Regions from separate parts of the Mesorhizobium sp. WSM4989 genome, predicted to be linked through region 1. Evidence: predicted binding sites of a transcription regulator. Region 1 holds the regulator's gene; each other region holds the start of a gene.
The links. The regulator HrcA, encoded in region 1, represses chaperone genes, less so after heat shock. The targets are predictions, from matches to a motif close to GTTAGCACTCNCNNNNNGNGAGTGCTAAC.
Positions count from the first base shown of each region.

Region 2: groES (co-chaperone GroES) is a predicted target of HrcA. The motif match lies at 2,652-2,680, and genes of this name have one in related genera.
Region 3: groES (co-chaperone GroES) is a predicted target of HrcA. The motif match lies at 3,836-3,864, and genes of this name have one in related genera.

Region 1 covers NZ_JARTVN010000001.1:2,310,394-2,316,224, forward strand. Annotated here, with positions in the region: gene P9217_RS11130 (sorbosone dehydrogenase family protein) at 1-753, opposite strand, end outside; gene P9217_RS11135 (hypothetical protein) at 864-1,061, opposite strand; gene hrcA (heat-inducible transcriptional repressor HrcA) at 1,093-2,175, opposite strand; gene rph (ribonuclease PH) at 2,356-3,072, shown strand; gene P9217_RS11150 (VOC family protein) at 3,251-3,661, shown strand; gene rdgB (RdgB/HAM1 family non-canonical purine NTP pyrophosphatase) at 3,661-4,338, shown strand; gene hemW (radical SAM family heme chaperone HemW) at 4,335-5,513, shown strand; gene P9217_RS11165 (protein tyrosine phosphatase) at 5,570-5,831, shown strand, end outside.
Region 2 covers NZ_JARTVN010000001.1:54,141-59,971, forward strand. Annotated here, with positions in the region: gene P9217_RS00230 (hypothetical protein) at 1-453, opposite strand, end outside; gene P9217_RS00235 (methyltransferase domain-containing protein) at 527-1,321, shown strand; gene P9217_RS00240 (hypothetical protein) at 1,421-2,482, shown strand; gene groES (co-chaperone GroES) at 2,742-3,038, shown strand; gene groL (chaperonin GroEL) at 3,108-4,760, shown strand; gene P9217_RS00255 (LysE family translocator) at 5,229-5,831, opposite strand, start outside.
Region 3 covers NZ_JARTVN010000001.1:387,279-393,109, forward strand. Annotated here, with positions in the region: gene P9217_RS02025 (hypothetical protein) at 1-745, shown strand, start outside; gene P9217_RS02030 (hypothetical protein) at 787-2,214, opposite strand; gene P9217_RS02035 (Hsp20/alpha crystallin family protein) at 2,586-3,095, opposite strand; gene P9217_RS02040 (Hsp20 family protein) at 3,185-3,661, opposite strand; gene groES (co-chaperone GroES) at 4,009-4,323, shown strand; gene groL (chaperonin GroEL) at 4,376-5,831, shown strand, end outside.

The DNA of each region.
Region 1 (5,831 bases):
GAGCACATCCGCTCGGCCTTCCTCCGCGCCCCAGGTAGCGCCGAGCGGTGCCGATCTCGCCCATTCTTCGACGCCGCCCTTCGGCCTCGCTCCCATGCCCTCCGCGGTATTCGAGCCCGAGCCGACCGAGAGATAGAGCGTTTTGCCGTCGGGCGAAAAAGCGATGTCGCGCGTCCAGTGATGGCTCGACGGGATGTCCGAGACGATCGTTTCGGGCTCGCCGGAAGCTTTGAGGTCGCCGTCGCGATAGGCAAAGCGGACGACGCTGTTGCTGTTGGCGACATAGACCCATTGCGGCTTGTCGCCCGGCGGATAGAAGGCGATGCCGTAGGGCCGGGTCAGGCCTTTGGCAAAGACCGACTTCTCGGCGGGCTTGGCGCTGCCTTCGGCCAGTCGATAGACGCGGACCTGGCTCGCCCTGCTGTCGGCGACGAAGAGATCGCCGTTCGGCGCCGTGCGCACGACACGCGGGCTGCTGATGCCCGAAGCCACCAGTTCGGCCGAAAAGCCGGGTGGAAGGGCTGGCGTGGCATCCTCGGGGCGATCGGTGACACCGCCGCCGTTCGAGGCGGATTCGGCGACATTCGGCTTCGGGAGATCGTCGGGCCTGATGAGGCGCCGCACGCCGGGCCGGTCGGCCCTCCAGTCACCGAAGGCCTTCTTGCCGGTGAGCAAGGGCTGATCGGCCTGCTGCGCGACGGCGCCGGAGGCCAGGAACAAAGCGAGGGCGGCAAGGCCGGCAATCCGTATCATGCTGTTCTCCGTTATTCGCCAACGTGCATCAGCAACCAGACAGCGAATATCGGGCAGGCTTTCCAAAAGAGAAGCCGGGCATGCGGATTTTGACGGAAAGCGCCGGCAGTTCAGCTCTCTTCGATATCCAGATCGTCGTCGAGCTGCTTTTCCAGCGCGACCAGATCGGCCGGCAGCGGCAGGCCCATGGCGCGCATTTCCCTGAGCTTCTCGCGCAGTAGCTCCTGGATCTCGTGATCGTCTTCCGGCTGGTTCACCATCTCCTCGAGCAGCAGGCTGATCTGGGCCTTGAACGATTCCAGCGCCATTTCCACCCTCCTTGCGACGTTTCCCGCTCGCCTATCTCAGCATGCGCGAAATCAACTGGGCCGTATAGTCGACCATCGGGACGATGCGGGCATAGTTCAATCGCGTCGGGCCGATGACGCCGAGCGCGCCGACGACGCGGGCATCCTTGTCGCGATAGGGCGCGACCACGAGCGACGAACCGGACAGCGAAAACAACTTGTTCTCCGAGCCGATGAAGATGCGCACGCCCGGACCTTCCTCGGCGAGGTCGAGGAGCTGCAGGAGTCCGTCCTGCGTTTCCAGATCCTCGAACAGATGGCGCAGCAATTCGAGATCGGCCTGGGCGGTGACGTTTTCCAGAAGATTGGCGCGGCCGCGCACGATGAGGCGCGCCGGCAGGCCGCTTTCGGCGCCGGCCCAGACCGCGAGGCCCTTCTCGACCAGCTCCTGCGACAGCGTGTCGAGAGCGGCCCTGGTCTCGTCCTTGATGCGCGCGATCTCGACCCGGGCCTCGGCCAGCGTGCGGCCGCGGATATGGGCGTTGAGGAAGTTCGAGGCCTCGTGCAGCTGCGAGACGGTGATACCGGCCGGCAGGTCGACAACGCGGTTCTCGACATCGCCGCTCTGCGACACCAGGACGGCGAGCGCCTTGGTGGGTTCCAACTGGATGAACTCGATGTGCTTCAGAGCCACCTCGTTCTTGGCGGCGAGCACCAGGCCGGCGCCGCGCGACATGCCGGAGAGCATCTGGCTGGCCTCGGTCAGCATATGCTCCAGCGTGGCGCCCGAGCCCGAGGCACGCACCTGCGCCTCGATGACGCGACGCTCGTCGTCCGACAGATCGCCGAGCTCCATGAAGGCATCGACGAAGAAGCGCAGGCCGGTCTGGGTCGGCAGGCGGCCGGCCGAGATGTGCGGCGCGTAGATCAGCCCCAGATGCTCGAGGTCGCTCATCACGTTGCGGATGGTGGCCGGTGACAGCGACGACGGCAGGATGCGCGACAGGCTGCGCGAGCCGACCGGCTCGCCGTCGCGCAGATAGGAATCGACAATCCGCCGGAAGATGTCGCGCGAGCGCATGTCGAGCGACTGAAGCACGGGCGGCTGCGATGCGGGATCGACTGCCTTGTTCATTCCGGCGAAAAACCTCCTATCGAAAGATATAGACTTAAGCCTCCCTGGCGCAACCCGGGCCATTTTCGCTTGCGCCGTTTCCTTGACTCCCCGTTTCCTTGGCGCCCTTTTCCTTTGCGCCATCCGCCGCATGCGTCTACAAGCCGCCGACGAATCCAAAACCATAGGAAAGAAGGCCGAATGCGCCCCTCCAAACGCCAGCCCGACGAAATGCGCGCCATCTCCTTCGAGCGCGGCGTCTCCAAGCACGCCGAAGGCTCGTGCCTGGTGAAGTTCGGAGACACGCATGTGCTATGCACGGCGAGCCTGGAGGAAAAGGTGCCGGCCTGGATGCGCAATTCCGGCAAGGGCTGGGTTACGGCCGAATACGGCATGCTGCCGCGCTCGACGGGCGAGCGGATGCGCCGCGAGGCTTCCGCCGGCAAGCAGGGCGGCCGCACGCTGGAGATCCAGCGGCTGATCGGTCGTTCGTTGCGCGCCGTTGTCGACCTGCAGGCGCTAGGCGAACAGCAGATCACCGTCGACTGCGACGTTATCCAGGCCGACGGCGGCACCCGCACCGCCTCGATCACCGGCGGCTGGGTGGCGCTATACGATTGCCTGCGCTGGATGGAAGCGCGCCAGATGGCCAGCGTTTCCAAGGTGCTCAAGGACCATGTCGCGGCGATCTCCTGCGGCATCCATGACGGACAGCCGGTCATCGATCTCGATTATCTCGAGGATTCCTCGGCCGGCACCGACGCCAATTTCGTCATGACCGGCAAGGGCGGCATCGTCGAGATCCAGGGCACGGCGGAAGGCGAGCCCTTCTCCGAAGAGCAGTTTTCGGCGCTGATGGGACTGGCCAAGAAGGGTATTTCTCGGCTGGTCAGCCTGCAGCAGATGGCGGTGGCGTAGGTTTTCGAATGCCGAGCCTAGGCACCCCCCTCTGGCCTGCCGGCCATCTCCCCCTCAAGGGGGGAGATCGGACCTCACCTCGGCCTTCGCCAATCTTCGCCGTCGACACACTGTCGGTGGAGCTGCCAATCTCTCCCCTTGAGGGGGAGATGCCCGGCAGGGCAGAGGGGGGTGCTTCGTGACTCCCTCCGCGATTCTGGAATCAGCGCTCTACGTCACAGATCTAACCGCTGCCGAAGCCTTCTACCGCGACATCCTCGGCCTGGATCCGCTGGGCAAGGTCGAAGGTCGCCACGTCTTCTTCCGCTGCGGCAACGGCGTGCTGCTCATCTTCAATGCCGAGGCGACGAAAATTCCGCCGGCGCCCGACGCCAGGCTGAAGGTGCCGCCGCACGGCACGGTCGGCGAAGGGCATCTTTGCTTCACTGCGACTGCGGCCGAGATCGCCCAATGGCGCAAGCATCTGGCGGCCAAGAACATCGCCATCGAAAGCGATTTCGAATGGCCGCAAGGCGGACATTCGATCTATATCCGCGACCCTTCGGGCAATTCGATCGAGTTCGCCGAACCAAGGATCTGGGGTCTCTGATGCATTCTTTGAACGAACAAAAGATCGTCGTCGCCAGCCACAATGAAGGCAAGCTGCGCGAATTCGCCGACTTGATGGCCCCGTTCGGCTTCGAGGCGAAGTCGGCCAAGGAGTACGGCCTGCCGGAACCGGACGAGACCGGCACGACCTTCGAGGAGAATGCCTATATCAAGGCCTATGCCGCGGCCAAGGCCACCGGCCTGCCGGCGCTGTCGGACGATTCGGGGCTCTGCGTCGATGCGCTCGACGGGGCGCCCGGCGTCTACACCGCCAACTGGGCCGAGACGGCGGACGGCACACGCGATTTCGGCATGGCCATGCAGCGCACCGAAGTGGCGCTGCAGGAGGTCGGCGCGACCGAGCCGGCGCAGCGCACCGGCCGTTTCGTCGCCGTCATCTGCCTCGCCTTTCCCGATGGCGAGGCCGAATATTACCGCGGCGAGGCCGAAGGCACGCTGGTCTGGCCGCCGCGCGGCACGCTCGGCTTCGGCTACGATCCAGTGTTCCTGCCCAACGGCTTCGCCAAGACTTTTGGCGAGATGAGCGCCGAGCAAAAGCATGGCTGGAAGCCCGGCCAGGCAACAGCCCTGTCGCACCGCGCCCGCGCCTTCCAGAAGTTTGCCCAGGCCCGCTTGGATTTGGCGCGGCTGGATCTGGCGCGGCTCAGGTCAAAATGATCGGAACAGGCCAGACCATGCCGCTCGACCGCAGCCCCGGCTTCGGCGTCTATATCCATTGGCCGTTCTGCGCGGCCAAATGCCCTTACTGCGACTTCAACAGCCACGTTCGCCACCAGCCGGTCGACCAGGAGCGTTTTGCGCGGGCCTTCGAGACGGAGCTCAAGACGATGCGCGCCCGCACCGGGCCGCGCGAGGTGACCAGCATCTTCCTCGGCGGCGGCACGCCGTCGCTGATGAAGCCGGAAACGGTGTCAGCGGTTCTGGAAGCCGTAGCGAAGAACTGGACGGTGCCTGCCGGGATCGAGGTGACGCTGGAGGCCAACCCGTCCTCGGTCGAGGCGGAGCGCTTCCGCGGTTATCGGGCGGCCGGCGTCAACCGTGTCTCGCTCGGCGTGCAGGCGCTGAACGACAAGGACCTGCGCTTCCTCGGCCGGCTGCACAATGTCGAGGAGGCGCTGCAGGCCATCGGGCTGGCGCGGGAAATCTTTCCGCGGCTCTCCTTCGACCTGATCTATGCGCGGCCCGGCCAGACGCCGGAGGCTTGGGCTTTAGAGCTTGAGGAAGCGATCGGGCACGCCGCCGACCACCTGTCGCTCTATCAGCTCACGATCGAGGAGGGCACGCCGTTCCATGCACTCCACTCAGCGCGAAAATTCGTCCTGCCCGACAACGACCATGCCGCCGACCTCTACGCGCTGACGCAGGAGGTGACCGCGGCGCACGGGCTTCCGGCCTACGAAATCTCCAACCACGCGCGGCCGGGCGCGGAAAGCCGGCACAACCTGACTTATTGGCGCTACGGCGAATATGTCGGCGTCGGACCCGGCGCGCATGGCCGCTTCGTCGAGAACGGCCGCCGTACCGTGACGGTCGCGGAAAAGATGCCTGAGACCTGGGCCAACCTGGTCGAAGCCAGGGGCCATGGCGTCACCGGCGGCGAGGTGCTGACGCGCGCCGAAGAAGCCGACGAGTTCCTATTGATGGGGCTGCGGCTGGCCGAAGGCATCGACCTCCAGCGCTACGAGACGCTTGCCGGGCGTAGTCTGGCGAGCGACCGATTGTCGGTGCTGCAGGAAGAGGGGCTGGTGGCGCCGGTCGGCAACGCCCGCCTCCGCGCCACGACCGCCGGCATGATCGTGCTCGATGCGGTGGTGGCAGACCTCGCGCGGTGAAAAAGGTTCTCTTCGTCTGCAGCCAGAACCGCCTGCGCAGCCCCACCGCCGAGTAGGTGTTTTCCAGGCGCCGCGACCTCGAGGTCGAATCGGCCGGCACCAATCACGACGCGGACAACCCGCTCACGCAGGAGCTCGTCGCGTGGGCCGACATCAGCTTCGTCATGGAGAAGGCCCATCGGGCCAAGCTGCAAAAGAAGTTCCGGTCGAGCCTGAAGGCCGCCAGAGTGATCTCCCTCGACATTCCGGACAATTACGCCTTCATGGACCCGGAGCTGGTGCGACTTCTGGAGGCCAAGGTCACTAAATATCTGGGCT
Region 2 (5,831 bases), 2.3 Mb from region 1:
ATGGATCTGGTATTGGTCGAAAGATTCGACGCCGGGAAACGGCATCGGCTTGCCGGCGCGCCGCGCGCGCCGATTCAGTTGCTGTTCCGGCGTTCCCCGATGGTTGAGGCTGCTCTTGACGATAACCTGCCCCTTCCAGCCGTCGTCCTTGCCGACGACGGCTCCGCTGATGCGGCGCTTGGAAATGTCGGCGGCGCCGAGATTGAGGCAGAAGCGAAAGGCGCGGGCATACTCGACATAATCGGGCGACGTTACGGTCGCATCGACATGCAGCACCGCGATATCGGCGGCCGGCTTCGCCGACGTGCCGCTGAGGACCTGCACCGAATGGCCGCGGCGCTTCAGTTCCTCCAGCAGATCGAAGAGCATGTACGGGCTGTCCCGGCGCCATAGCAGCCCGCGCCGGCTTTGGAAGCGGTCGAACTCATGCGTGATGACGGCGATGCGTGCCATTGTTCCCCACTTGGCCTATCAAGCGTCGTCCACTATTCGATCGGATACAACGCGCTACCGGGCTGGGGTTTGCATGACCGAGCATTGGAATGCAATTCGCAAACATTGGCAGTTGCTCGGCTCACCCCTGCGGCCGCCGGCGGAGGTTATCGAAACCTACGATCGCGAGCTCGGCCTTGCCCCGTCGGATGTCGTGATGCTCGGCGTGACACCCGAGCTCGCCGGGCTCGGCGCCACGATGACGGCGGTCGACGAGTCTTCGGACATGATTGCCGGCATCTGGCCGGGCGACACCGATACGCGCAAGGCGGTGCAGGGCGACTGGTTCGATCTGCCGTTCGCCGATGCAAGCGTCGAGGCGCTGATCGGCGACGGATGTCTCTCGGTCATCGGCGCCGCCGGCCTCAGGCGCACCCTATTTGCGTCGATCGCGCGCGCGCTCAAGTCCGACGGCCGCGCCGGCATCAGGCTTTACGCCTCTCCCGCAACGCCGGACGACCCGAAGGATGTCCGCGCTCTGGCACTAAGCGGCGGCGTCTCGACTTTCCATGAGCTCAAATGGCGCGTGGCCATGACCGCGATCGGCGACGCGCCGGATTACACGATCCCGGTCAAAGCCATCCTCGAACACTTCGAATGGGTGTTTCCCGACCGCGAGGAGCTGTCGGCCCGAACCGGATGGGAACTACCGGTCATCGGAACCATAGACGTCTACCGGAACTCGTCCGCCGTCTATAGTTTTGCGCCGGCGGCCGTCTTGATCAAGGAAGCCGAGGTCTTCTTCAAAGCCGTCCGATTGGCCTCGACCGGAAGCTACGGGCTCGCCGAGCGGTGTCCGCTGCTGGTGCTGGGGCCACCTAACCGCTGAAATCTACAGGCAGAGCTGTGACGCAAAAATTGCAAAGCGCCCTGCAATAATTCATCTTCGCCACGTCGAAATCTATCGGCCAAAAAGATGGGCTCGGGCATGAAGATACTTGCGGCATTGCTGTCGATCCTGTTGTGCGCACTCCTCTATCCGTCCTCTCCTGCCGGAGCCGATGGCACTCCCGCAACCATTCCCTTGATAAAACTTGAGTATCCGGGGAACCCTAAGAATATTCGTATGCTCTATGTGAGAATTCTCTCTCTCGGAAACCGGAAAATCAATCAGCCTCTTTTGCTGGATACCGGCTCAAGCGGAATGACGATCGATTGTCGTTCGACGCTCCCCGCCGGATTATGCTCCGAGAACGGTATCAAGGTTGCGAAAACCCTGGAATTGGACGGTATAATTGTCACGACCCAAAAAGTGGTCATGCACTATGGCACCTACGATGAGTATGGAAATATCGCTTCGGCGCGTGTGACTTTTGGTTCGTCAAGCGCGCTGGCCTCCACGGACAGGCGAATATCGTTCCTAATCCGCTACAAGAAAGTCAGGCGCGACACAGGTGAAGTTGTCGGCGGCCCGCTTTGGCCAAAAGGCATCTTTGGCATCTCGCCCATTGGGGGCGACGGGCCACATCAGATGATCAAATCGCCAATGGACGCAGTGAGCGTGGGACCCGGCCTGCATAGAGGTTACTACCTTTCTGCGATCGGCAGTAAGTGGAAAGCCTGCACAAATGAGGCCGGCAACTGCCCACAGGTAGAAGCCCTCCACGTCGGCATCCCAGATGACGTGAAGAAGAATTTCAAGATACAAAAATGGAAACAGGCCAGCCCGCGATACAATTTCCCCACTCTTGACTCCTGTCTCTCATGGGGCTCTGAGCCGGTTTGTCGGCCGACGCTGTACGACACCGGCAACTCAACCATAATGGTCCCAACCGATACATCCAAACCGTATGCATCATTGAATGTCGGCACCAAGGTGGTGGTGAAAACCGAAGGCCAGGACGATTGGAATTTTACAACCACCTACAAGCCTGAGGTGGAAATTGTCCCTGGCCTTGAACATAATATCGTCGGTATCCGGTATTTTGAAAGAAACAGCTTGCTCGTCGATCTTGAAACTCAGGAGATCGGCTTGCGGCTTGGATATTAAGCAGCCGATGCCCGGCCGTCCCATCGAACTCACGAGCAATTTCTGCCAAGTAGTCGTGGGGCAACCACTGTGTTTCAGAACCACGTCGGTACATGGAAAAAAATTTTGCGCCATTGCCCCTCCCCGCGCGCCTTGACTCTCGCATGCCATCAGCCTATCTCAGCGCCACGTTAGCACTCGCCTTAGGTGAGTGCTAACTTATATCCGGCCTCGCCGGATGGAGGAACAGTTCTCACCGTTCTCATTCGAGGAAGACAACATGGCAAAGTCCAAGTTCCGCCCGCTTCATGACCGCGTGGTCGTTCGCCGGGTCGAATCCGAATCCAAGACCGCCGGCGGGATTATCATCCCGGATACGGCGAAGGAGAAGCCGCAGGAAGGCGAGATCATCGCCGTCGGCTCCGGCGCTCGCGACGAAGCCGGCAAGCTCGTGCCGCTGGACGTCAAGGCCGGCGACCGCGTGCTGTTCGGCAAGTGGTCGGGCACTGAAGTCAAGCTCAATGGCGAGGACCTTCTGATCATGAAGGAATCCGACATCATGGGCATCATCGGCTGATCATCGGCCTCACCGTCAACTGAATCTTGAATCTGCGGGTTCGACCCGAACCCCTGCCAGGAGCTTACAATGGCTGCAAAAGACGTAAAGTTTTCCCGTGATGCCCGCGAGCGCATGCTGCGCGGCGTCAACATCCTCGCCGACGCGGTGAAGGTCACCCTCGGTCCGAAGGGCCGCAACGTCGTCATCGACAAATCGTTCGGCGCCCCGCGCATCACCAAGGACGGCGTCACCGTCGCCAAGGAGATCGAGCTCGAGGACAAGTTCGAGAACATGGGCGCGCAGATGGTGCGTGAGGTCGCTTCGAAGACCAACGACATCGCCGGCGACGGCACGACCACCGCGACCGTTCTCGCCCAGGCCATCGTCCAGGAAGGCAACAAGGCCGTTGCCGCCGGCATGAACCCGATGGATCTGAAGCGCGGCATCGACCTCGCCGTCACCGAAGTCGTTACCGCTCTCGGCAAGGCTGCCAAGAAGATCAAGACCTCCGAGGAAGTCGCCCAGGTCGGCACGATCTCGGCCAATGGCGACGAGTCGGTCGGCAAGATGATCGCGGAAGCGATGCAGAAGGTCGGTAACGAAGGCGTCATCACCGTCGAGGAAGCCAAGACCGCCGAGACCGAGCTGGAAGTCGTCGAAGGCATGCAGTTCGACCGCGGCTATCTCTCGCCCTACTTCGTCACCAACGCCGACAAGATGGTCGCCGATCTGGAAGACGCCTACATCCTGCTGCACGAGAAGAAGCTCTCCAACCTGCAGGCCATGCTGCCGGTCCTGGAAGCCGTCGTTCAGACCTCGAAGCCGCTGCTCATCATCTCGGAAGACGTCGAAGGCGAGGCTCTGGCCACGCTGGTCGTCAACAAGCTGCGCGGCGGCCTGAAGATCGCCGCCGTCAAGGCTCCGGGCTTCGGCGACCGCCGCAAGGCCATGCTGGAAGACATCGCCATCCTGACCGGTGGCCAGGTCATCTCGGAAGACCTCGGCATCAAGCTCGAGAATGTCGGCCTCAACATGCTCGGCCGCGCCAAGAAGGTGTCGATCTCCAAGGAAAACACCACCATCGTCGACGGCGCCGGCAAGAAGGCCGAGATCCAGGGCCGCGTCGCCCAGATCAAGCAGCAGATCGAGGAGACCACCTCGGACTACGACAAGGAGAAGCTGCAGGAGCGTCTGGCCAAGCTCGCGGGCGGCGTCGCGGTGATCCGCGTCGGCGGCGCGACCGAGGTCGAGGTCAAGGAAAAGAAGGACCGCGTTGACGACGCTCTGAACGCGACCCGCGCGGCCGTTGAAGAAGGCATCGTCCCCGGCGGCGGCGTCGCGCTGCTGCGCGCTTCGCACGCCGTCAAGGCGACCGGCGTCAATGCCGACCAGGCGGCGGGCATCGCCATCGTTCGTCGCGCGCTGCAGGCTCCGGCCCGCCAGATCGCGGCCAACGCCGGTGCCGAGGCTTCGATCGTTGCCGGCAAGATCCTCGAGAACAAGGCTGCGACCTACGGCTTCAACGCCCAGACCGGCGAGTATGGCGACATGATCGGCATGGGCATCGTCGACCCGGTCAAGGTCGTTCGCACCGCTCTCCAGGACGCGGCCTCGGTCGCCGGCCTGCTGGTCACCACCGAAGCCATGATCGCCGAGGCTCCGAAGAAGGAAGCCGCCGGCGGTATGCCGGGCGGTATGCCTGGCGGCGGCATGGGCGGCATGGGCGGCATGGACTTCTAAGAAGTCCATAAAGCACGCCCATCATTGAACATTGCTCAAGCCCGCAAGCGGCTTGAGTGGCGGCATGGACTTCTAAGAAGTCCGGTCCCACAGCGAATATGGAAAGGGCGGCAGACATGTCGCCCTTTTTGTTTGGCATGCGGGCAGCCGGTCCAAAGGCGGGCTTCTATACTGTTGCGAAGTGTTGCGATTGGCGAAGGCCCGCGCAACAGCCGATCTCCCCTCTTGAGGGGGAGATGCCCGGCAGGGCAAAGGGGGTCCCGCGCATAAGGCGCCGGCGACGACTCCCTTGCAACGAAGGCGCTGGCGCTCCAACGCGCGGCGACCCCCTCTGTCGCCTTCGGCGACATCTCCCCCTCAAGGAGGGAGATCAGCAGCGCCAGCGCCAGCGCTCGGCCATCCCTGCGTCAACCTGATCCGCGTCGCGGACGGGCGATAGTCGAGGCGATGGGCTATATCACGGTTCGCTTACCGATCCGCCAGCGCCAGCTTGGCCCCCAGCATGACGAAGGCGCCGGCGAAGGTGCGGCGCATCCAGGTCAGCACCATCGGCCGCGACACGACATGGCTGCGCACCGAAGCCGCGAACACGCCGTAGACGACGAAGACAAGGAAGGTCATCAGCATCAACACGCCGGACAGCTCCAGCATCTTGGCGAAAGCGTGCGGCTCGGTGGTGCTGACGAATTGCGGCAGGAAGGCGAAGAAGAAGATCGACAGTTTTGGGTTCAAGATGTTGATCAGGATGCCGGAGGTGATCACCTTGCGGGCAGAGCGCGGCGCGGCGTTCTGATCGAGAGCAAGGCCGCCCTTCTCCTTCAGCGTGTTCCAGGCCATGTAGAGCAGATAGGCGACGCCCAGATATTTCAGAGTCTCGAAGGCGACGGCGCTTGTGTGCAGCACCGCCGCAAGGCCGGTGATGGCCGCCGCCATGTGCGGGATGATGCCCAGCGTGCAGCCGAAAGCGGCGATGATCGCGGCGCGAGCGCCGCGCGAGAGGCCGGCGCTCAGCGTGTAGAGAACGCCAGTGCCGGGCGAAGCGACGATAATCAGCGACGTCAACAGGAATTC
Region 3 (5,831 bases), 1.9 Mb from region 1:
TGGCGCCAACACCAAGGCGCTGGCCGATCTGGAAAAGCGTCTTTCCGCCATTCTCGGCCCGCTTGCGGTCAAGGATTTTCCGGCAACCGGCACGATCAATCTGCAGAGCCTGAGCGCCTCCGATATTGGCTTCGGCATGCTGGACGGGCTGCGCTACGCCAAGAGCGATGCCGGCCCGAGCATCGTCGCGACGACCCGCGGGCTGGTCGAGCGCTGGCTGCGGTCCAAGGCTGACGAGGACGATGAAGGCCTGCGGCTGCCCGCCGGCATCGAGGACGCGCTCAAGCTAGACGCCTTCTATACGCAGGCGATCGGCAGCGACGCCGCATTCGTGAAGACGCTCGACTTTTCACTAAAGAAGCCCGAAGGCGCCGATATCGCCGTCGCGCGGCTCGGCGGCTGGACGCAGGATGTCGGACCGATCTACGACCAGCAGGTCGTCGTCGCGGTCGTCAAGGGCGACCGCGTCCTGATCGCCGAGGCGCCCGCGTCCCCGCCCGTGCCGAAGATCGCGGCCTGCGAGGCGCTTTGGACCGCGGCGGACGCGGCTGCCCAGAAATTTCAGCAGACCTATCAGAACTCGGACCTGAAGGACCAGCAGGCCTATGATTCCGCCAACGCCGCCTGGGAAAAAGGCGACGGCGATTATCGCGCCTGCATGGGCGAGCGCCTGCCGGGCGATTCGGGCTTCCCGGCACTGCTTGCCGAGGCCCAGCAGCTTGCTGACCGGATGACCGGCAAGTAGGCCCAGAGCGGTGAAGCGCTGAGCTGGCTAGACGCCCTTCCTCAGCTCGCGGCAGCTCTCATGTTGCGCCGGCGCCTCGCGGTGGGTCGCGCCGGCTCCACGATATGCCCGTTGGTGACATGCCCGTTCGTCACGGGCACAACATCCTGCCGGGCCCGGGCGTCCGTCACCCTGTGCAGCCGCTCGTAAGGCAGCAGCTCCTTGATGCGGGCATTCAGCGTCTCGACCTCGGCGCGCAGGTCCTCGCATTCCTGTTTCTGGATATCGAGCTGGATCTGCTCCGACGCCTGCTGCAGCGATAGCTGCGAGAGGTTGGTACTGATCACCGACAAATTCTTCTTGTCCAATTCGCTCTCGTTCCTGAGAACGGCAAGCTTCTCTTCCGCGATCTGCCGCTCGGTCACGGCGTCATTCAACTGCGCCCTCAGTCCTGTCGCCTCGGCGACCGCCTCGGTCTTGTCGATGGAGGCCTGCTCCAGCCGCGATTGCAGCTCCTGGATTTCGGAGCGCAAGCCGCGCAGCTCCGCCCGGCTCCGCGCAAGCTCCGCCGCGCCATCGCTTTCGGCAATGCGGGCGGCTTCGGCTGTCTCGGCAAGCTTGGCCTGCGTCGTCTCCAACGATTTCTGCAGCCGGGCCTCCTCCTTCTCGTGGCTACCGAGCTGGGCCATAAGTTCGGCAATGCGCGTGGCTTCGTTGGCGTGGGTCGCCGCGAACTCGTCGAATTTGTGCCGGGCCTCGGCCTCGCGCTTTTGCGCCTGCTCCAGCTCGATCGAAAGCCCGACCTGCTTCTCGCGCAGCAGCTTGTTCTCGACAGCGCGCCTGTCGGCTTCGACGGTCTTGGCCGTCAGGGTCTTGACGATCTCACCGAACTCAGCCTCGCGCCTGGCGCTCTCATTGCCCATCTCGACCATTTCGAGCCGCACCGCTGCAAGCGCCTCGCGCAGCGACTCCCTGTCCTGGACGAGACTTGCCTCGCGCTGCTGCCAGGCCTCGGCCGCGCCGTCGCGTTCGCGCTGCTTGCGCGTAGCGTCAAGCAATTGTTCCGACAAGGCCTTGTGTTCGGCGCCCAGAGCGGCGTTCTCCAGCTCCAGCTCATTGGCGCGCAGCGCATCGCGATGCAGGGCGTTCAGGATATCGCGCGTCATGTGGTGCGCTGTGGCGATCTCGGCCAGCCTTGACCCGATCTCCTCCAGATGACCCTGTCCGTCGCGGAAGAGTCCGGAAACGGCTTCCAAGGCGGCCAACCGTGTCTGGGTGTGCGGCGTCAGCCGGGAGGCGGAAGCCTCGGACTGAGTCTCGCCCGGCGGATCCTCCTCGCTTGCCGCCAGGTCGGCGGCAGAATCGTATCCCGGGGACGTCTCTTCGTCAGCCGAAAGACATTCTTCGAAAGCCTCTGCCAGATCCGACTGGAGCTCTTGAAATTCCTTGTCTACGTCCTCGGCCCGTTTGATCAGGGATTTGAAATTCATAACGGCACACCTCTTACGCTCACACCCGCCGTATTACTTAACGAATTGCTAATCTAGCCCTTAACGTTCCGTACGGGAAGCCTGACCAAAAGAAGGAAGGAATTAAGGTTATCGCGGATTTCCAGAGGCTTGCGCGGTGTTCCGTCAGCGGCATCTGCGCTCAGCGCGGTAAACGGTTAGAATGGCCTGCGTCGGCCGCACGTCATCGAGCCGCAAGCGAGCACCTGGCGCCCGCTGCGGGCGGATCACTCGTTGGAAGGGGAGCCACGCTCCAGCCAGCACCTACGCCAGCGTTGGCCGTTCCATCTAGCGCCGAGGTTCCGTCATGCCGCAGGGGCCGGACCCGCCGGTCCAACCCCTGCATCCAGGCATCAGCTCTTGATTTCGATACGCTTGGCCTGCGACTGCGCCTTCGCGGTCTTGGGCAGCATTACCGTCAGCACGCCGTTCTTGAAGCGGGCATCGATCTTGTCTTCTTCGATCTCGTAGCCCAGCGGGATTCGACGCTCGAAGCGGCCATAGATGCGCTCGGAGAACTGCCGCTCCTTGTCCTCCGTCTCGGAGCGCTTTTCACCCTTCAGCGTCAGCACGCCATCATCAAGCAGCACCTCGATGTCCTTCTCGTCCAGGCCCGGGACTTCGGCCGCCACCTTGATCTCCTTCTCGTTGTCGGAGATCTCAACGCTCGGCCAGCCGGCACCAAAGGCTGATACGCCGCCTGGGGATGGCAAGCCGGAACCGAAACCCCGGAAGACGTCGTCGAACAGCCGATTCACCTCGCGATGCAGCGACAGGAAAGGATCGCGTTCGCCGTCGCGGAAGACACTTGGAACCTGGTTACCATTGTTTCGGCCCCAGGGAATCAGATCACGAACACTCATGTTTTCCTCCTTTCTGTTCATCCGGAAGACAAGGCCCACAAGCGCCGGGAACATCACCCGGCGCTTGGCGCAAAGCGCGGCGAGAAGGCTCAGGCCGCCTTGTTGTCGGCCTCTATTTTCTTTGTCGCGGCCGTTGGCGATGATTTGTCCGCCGTGATCTCGATCCGGCGCGGCTTCATTTCTTCCGGGATCTCGCGTTTGAGGTCGATTGTCAGCAGACCGTTGACGAGGCTCGCATCGACGACCTTGACGTGATCGGCAAGCTCGAAGCGACGCTGGAATGCGCGGCCGGCAATGCCGCGATGCAGGTACTCGCCGTTGTCCTCGCCTGCCTTTTGGCCAGAGACCATCAGCATGTTCTGCTCCTGGGTAATGGCCAGTTCGTCCTGGCTGAAGCCTGCCAGGGCCATGGTGATGCGGTAGTCGTCCTCGCCGCTCTTGGCGATATCGTAGGGCGGCCAGTTGTCAGCGGTTTCGATGCGGCTTGCGGTCTCGAGCGCGTTCAGCATTCGATCGAAGCCGATGCTCGACCGGAACAGGGGAGAAAAGTCGAAACTGGTTCTCATAGCTACATCCTCCATTGAGCAACATAGATACGAGGAGCGCCAAGGCAGCGGCGCTCCTTGACCTTGCCGGCCACATCAGGCGCCGGCAGGTTCGATTTGGGAATTGATTCCTTTGCCGTCAAGAGGTCCGGGGCGCGCCCGTCAAAGCTGCATAATTACCTTTGTTTTCACGGCGCTAGCACTCGGCTGTTGCGAGTGCCAAAAAATTTCTTGCGGCCTCTTGAAACCGGCGCGTGCAAAACCAAATCCACATGCGCGAGGCCGAAAGGATCGCGAGCCCCGCTCCGGTCCTTCCGGTCCGGAGTGGAGGAACCTCTCAAAATCTGTTTGTCCCGAAGGAGAACGATATGAAGTTCCATCCATTGCATGACCGCGTTCTGGTCCGCCGCGTCGAGGCCGAGGAGAAGACGGCCGGCGGCATCATCATCCCGGACACGGCGAAGGAGAAGCCGCAGGAAGGCGAGATCATCGCCGTCGGTTCCGGCGCGCGCGACGAGAGCGGCAAGCTCATTCCCCTCGACGTCAAAGTCGGCGACCGCATCCTGTTCGGCAAGTGGTCCGGCACCGAGATCAAGCTCAACGGTGAAGACCTGCTCATTATGAAGGAAAGCGACGTGATGGGTGTGGTCGAGCAGACATCGGCGTTGGGAAAAGCGGCTTGAACCGGCCCAACCCGATCGGTGAATGAAAGGTGCCTGCTGAAGGAGTGTTCCAATGGCTGCCAAGGAAGTGAAATTCCATTCCGACGCCCGCGACCGCATGTTGCGCGGCGTCAACATCCTCGCCGACGCGGTGAAGGTCACGCTCGGCCCTAAGGGCCGCAATGTCGTCATCGACAAGTCGTTCGGCGCTCCGCGCATCACCAAGGACGGCGTCACTGTCGCCAAGGAGATCGAGCTCGAGGACAAGTTCGAGAACATGGGCGCGCAGATGGTGCGCGAGGTCGCCTCGAAAACCAGCGATATCGCCGGCGACGGCACGACCACCGCGACCGTTCTCGCCCAGGCCATCGTCAGGGAAGGTGCCAAGGCCGTTGCCGCCGGCATGAATCCCATGGATCTGAAGCGCGGCATCGACAAAGCCGTCGAGGCTATTGTTCAGGAGTTGAAGACCAACGCCCGCAAGGTGACCAGAAATGACGAGATCGCCCAGGTCGGCACGATTTCGGCCAATGGTGATGCCGAGATCGGCCGTTTCCTTGCTGAGGCGATGCAGAAGGTCGGCAACGAGGGCGTCATCACCGTCGAGGAAGCCAAGACCGCCGACACCGAGCTGGAAGTGGTCGAAGGCATGCAGTTCGATCGCGGTTATCTCTCGCCTTACTTCATCACCAATCAGGATAAGATGCGCGTCGAGCTCGAAGAGCCCTATGTGCTGATCCACGAGAAGAAGCTTTCCAACCTGCAGGCGCTGCTGCCGGTTCTGGAGGCGGTGGTTCAGTCGGCGAAGCCCCTGCTCATCATCGCGGAGGATGTCGAGGGCGAGGCGCTCGCGACGCTGGTGGTCAACAAGCTGCGCGGCGGCCTGAAGGTTGCGGCCGTCAAGGCTCCGGGCTTCGGCGACCGCCGCAAGGCCATGCTGGAGGACATCGCCATCCTCACCGGCGGCACCGCTATCAGCGAGGATCTCGGCATCAAGCTTGAGAACGTCACGCTGGAGATGCTCGGCCGCACCAAGAAAGTGGTGGTCGAGAAGGAGAACACCACGATCGTCGATGGCGCCGGCAAGAAGGAGGAGATCCAGGGCCGCGTCGCGCAGATCAAGGCGCAAATCGAGGAGACCACCTCGGACTACGATCGCGAGAAGCTGCAGGAGCGTCTGGCCAAGCTCGCCGGCGGCGTGGCTGTGATCCGCGTCGGCGGTTCGACGGAGGTCGAGGTCAGGGAGCGCAAGGACCGCGTCGACGATGCCATGCATGCGACGCGCGCGGCGGTCGAGGAAGGCATTCTTCCGGGCGGCGGCGTGGCGCTGCTCAGGGCCGCCAATGCGCTCGACGCGGTGGCTGCCGACAACCCCGACCAGAGATACGGCGTCGACATCGTGCGGCGCGCCATCGAGGCGCCGGCGCGTCAGATCGCCGAGAACAGCGGGGCGGAAGGCTCGATCATCGTCGGCAAGCTGCGCGAGAAGACCGATTTCGCCTATGGCTGGAACGCCCAGACCGGCGAAT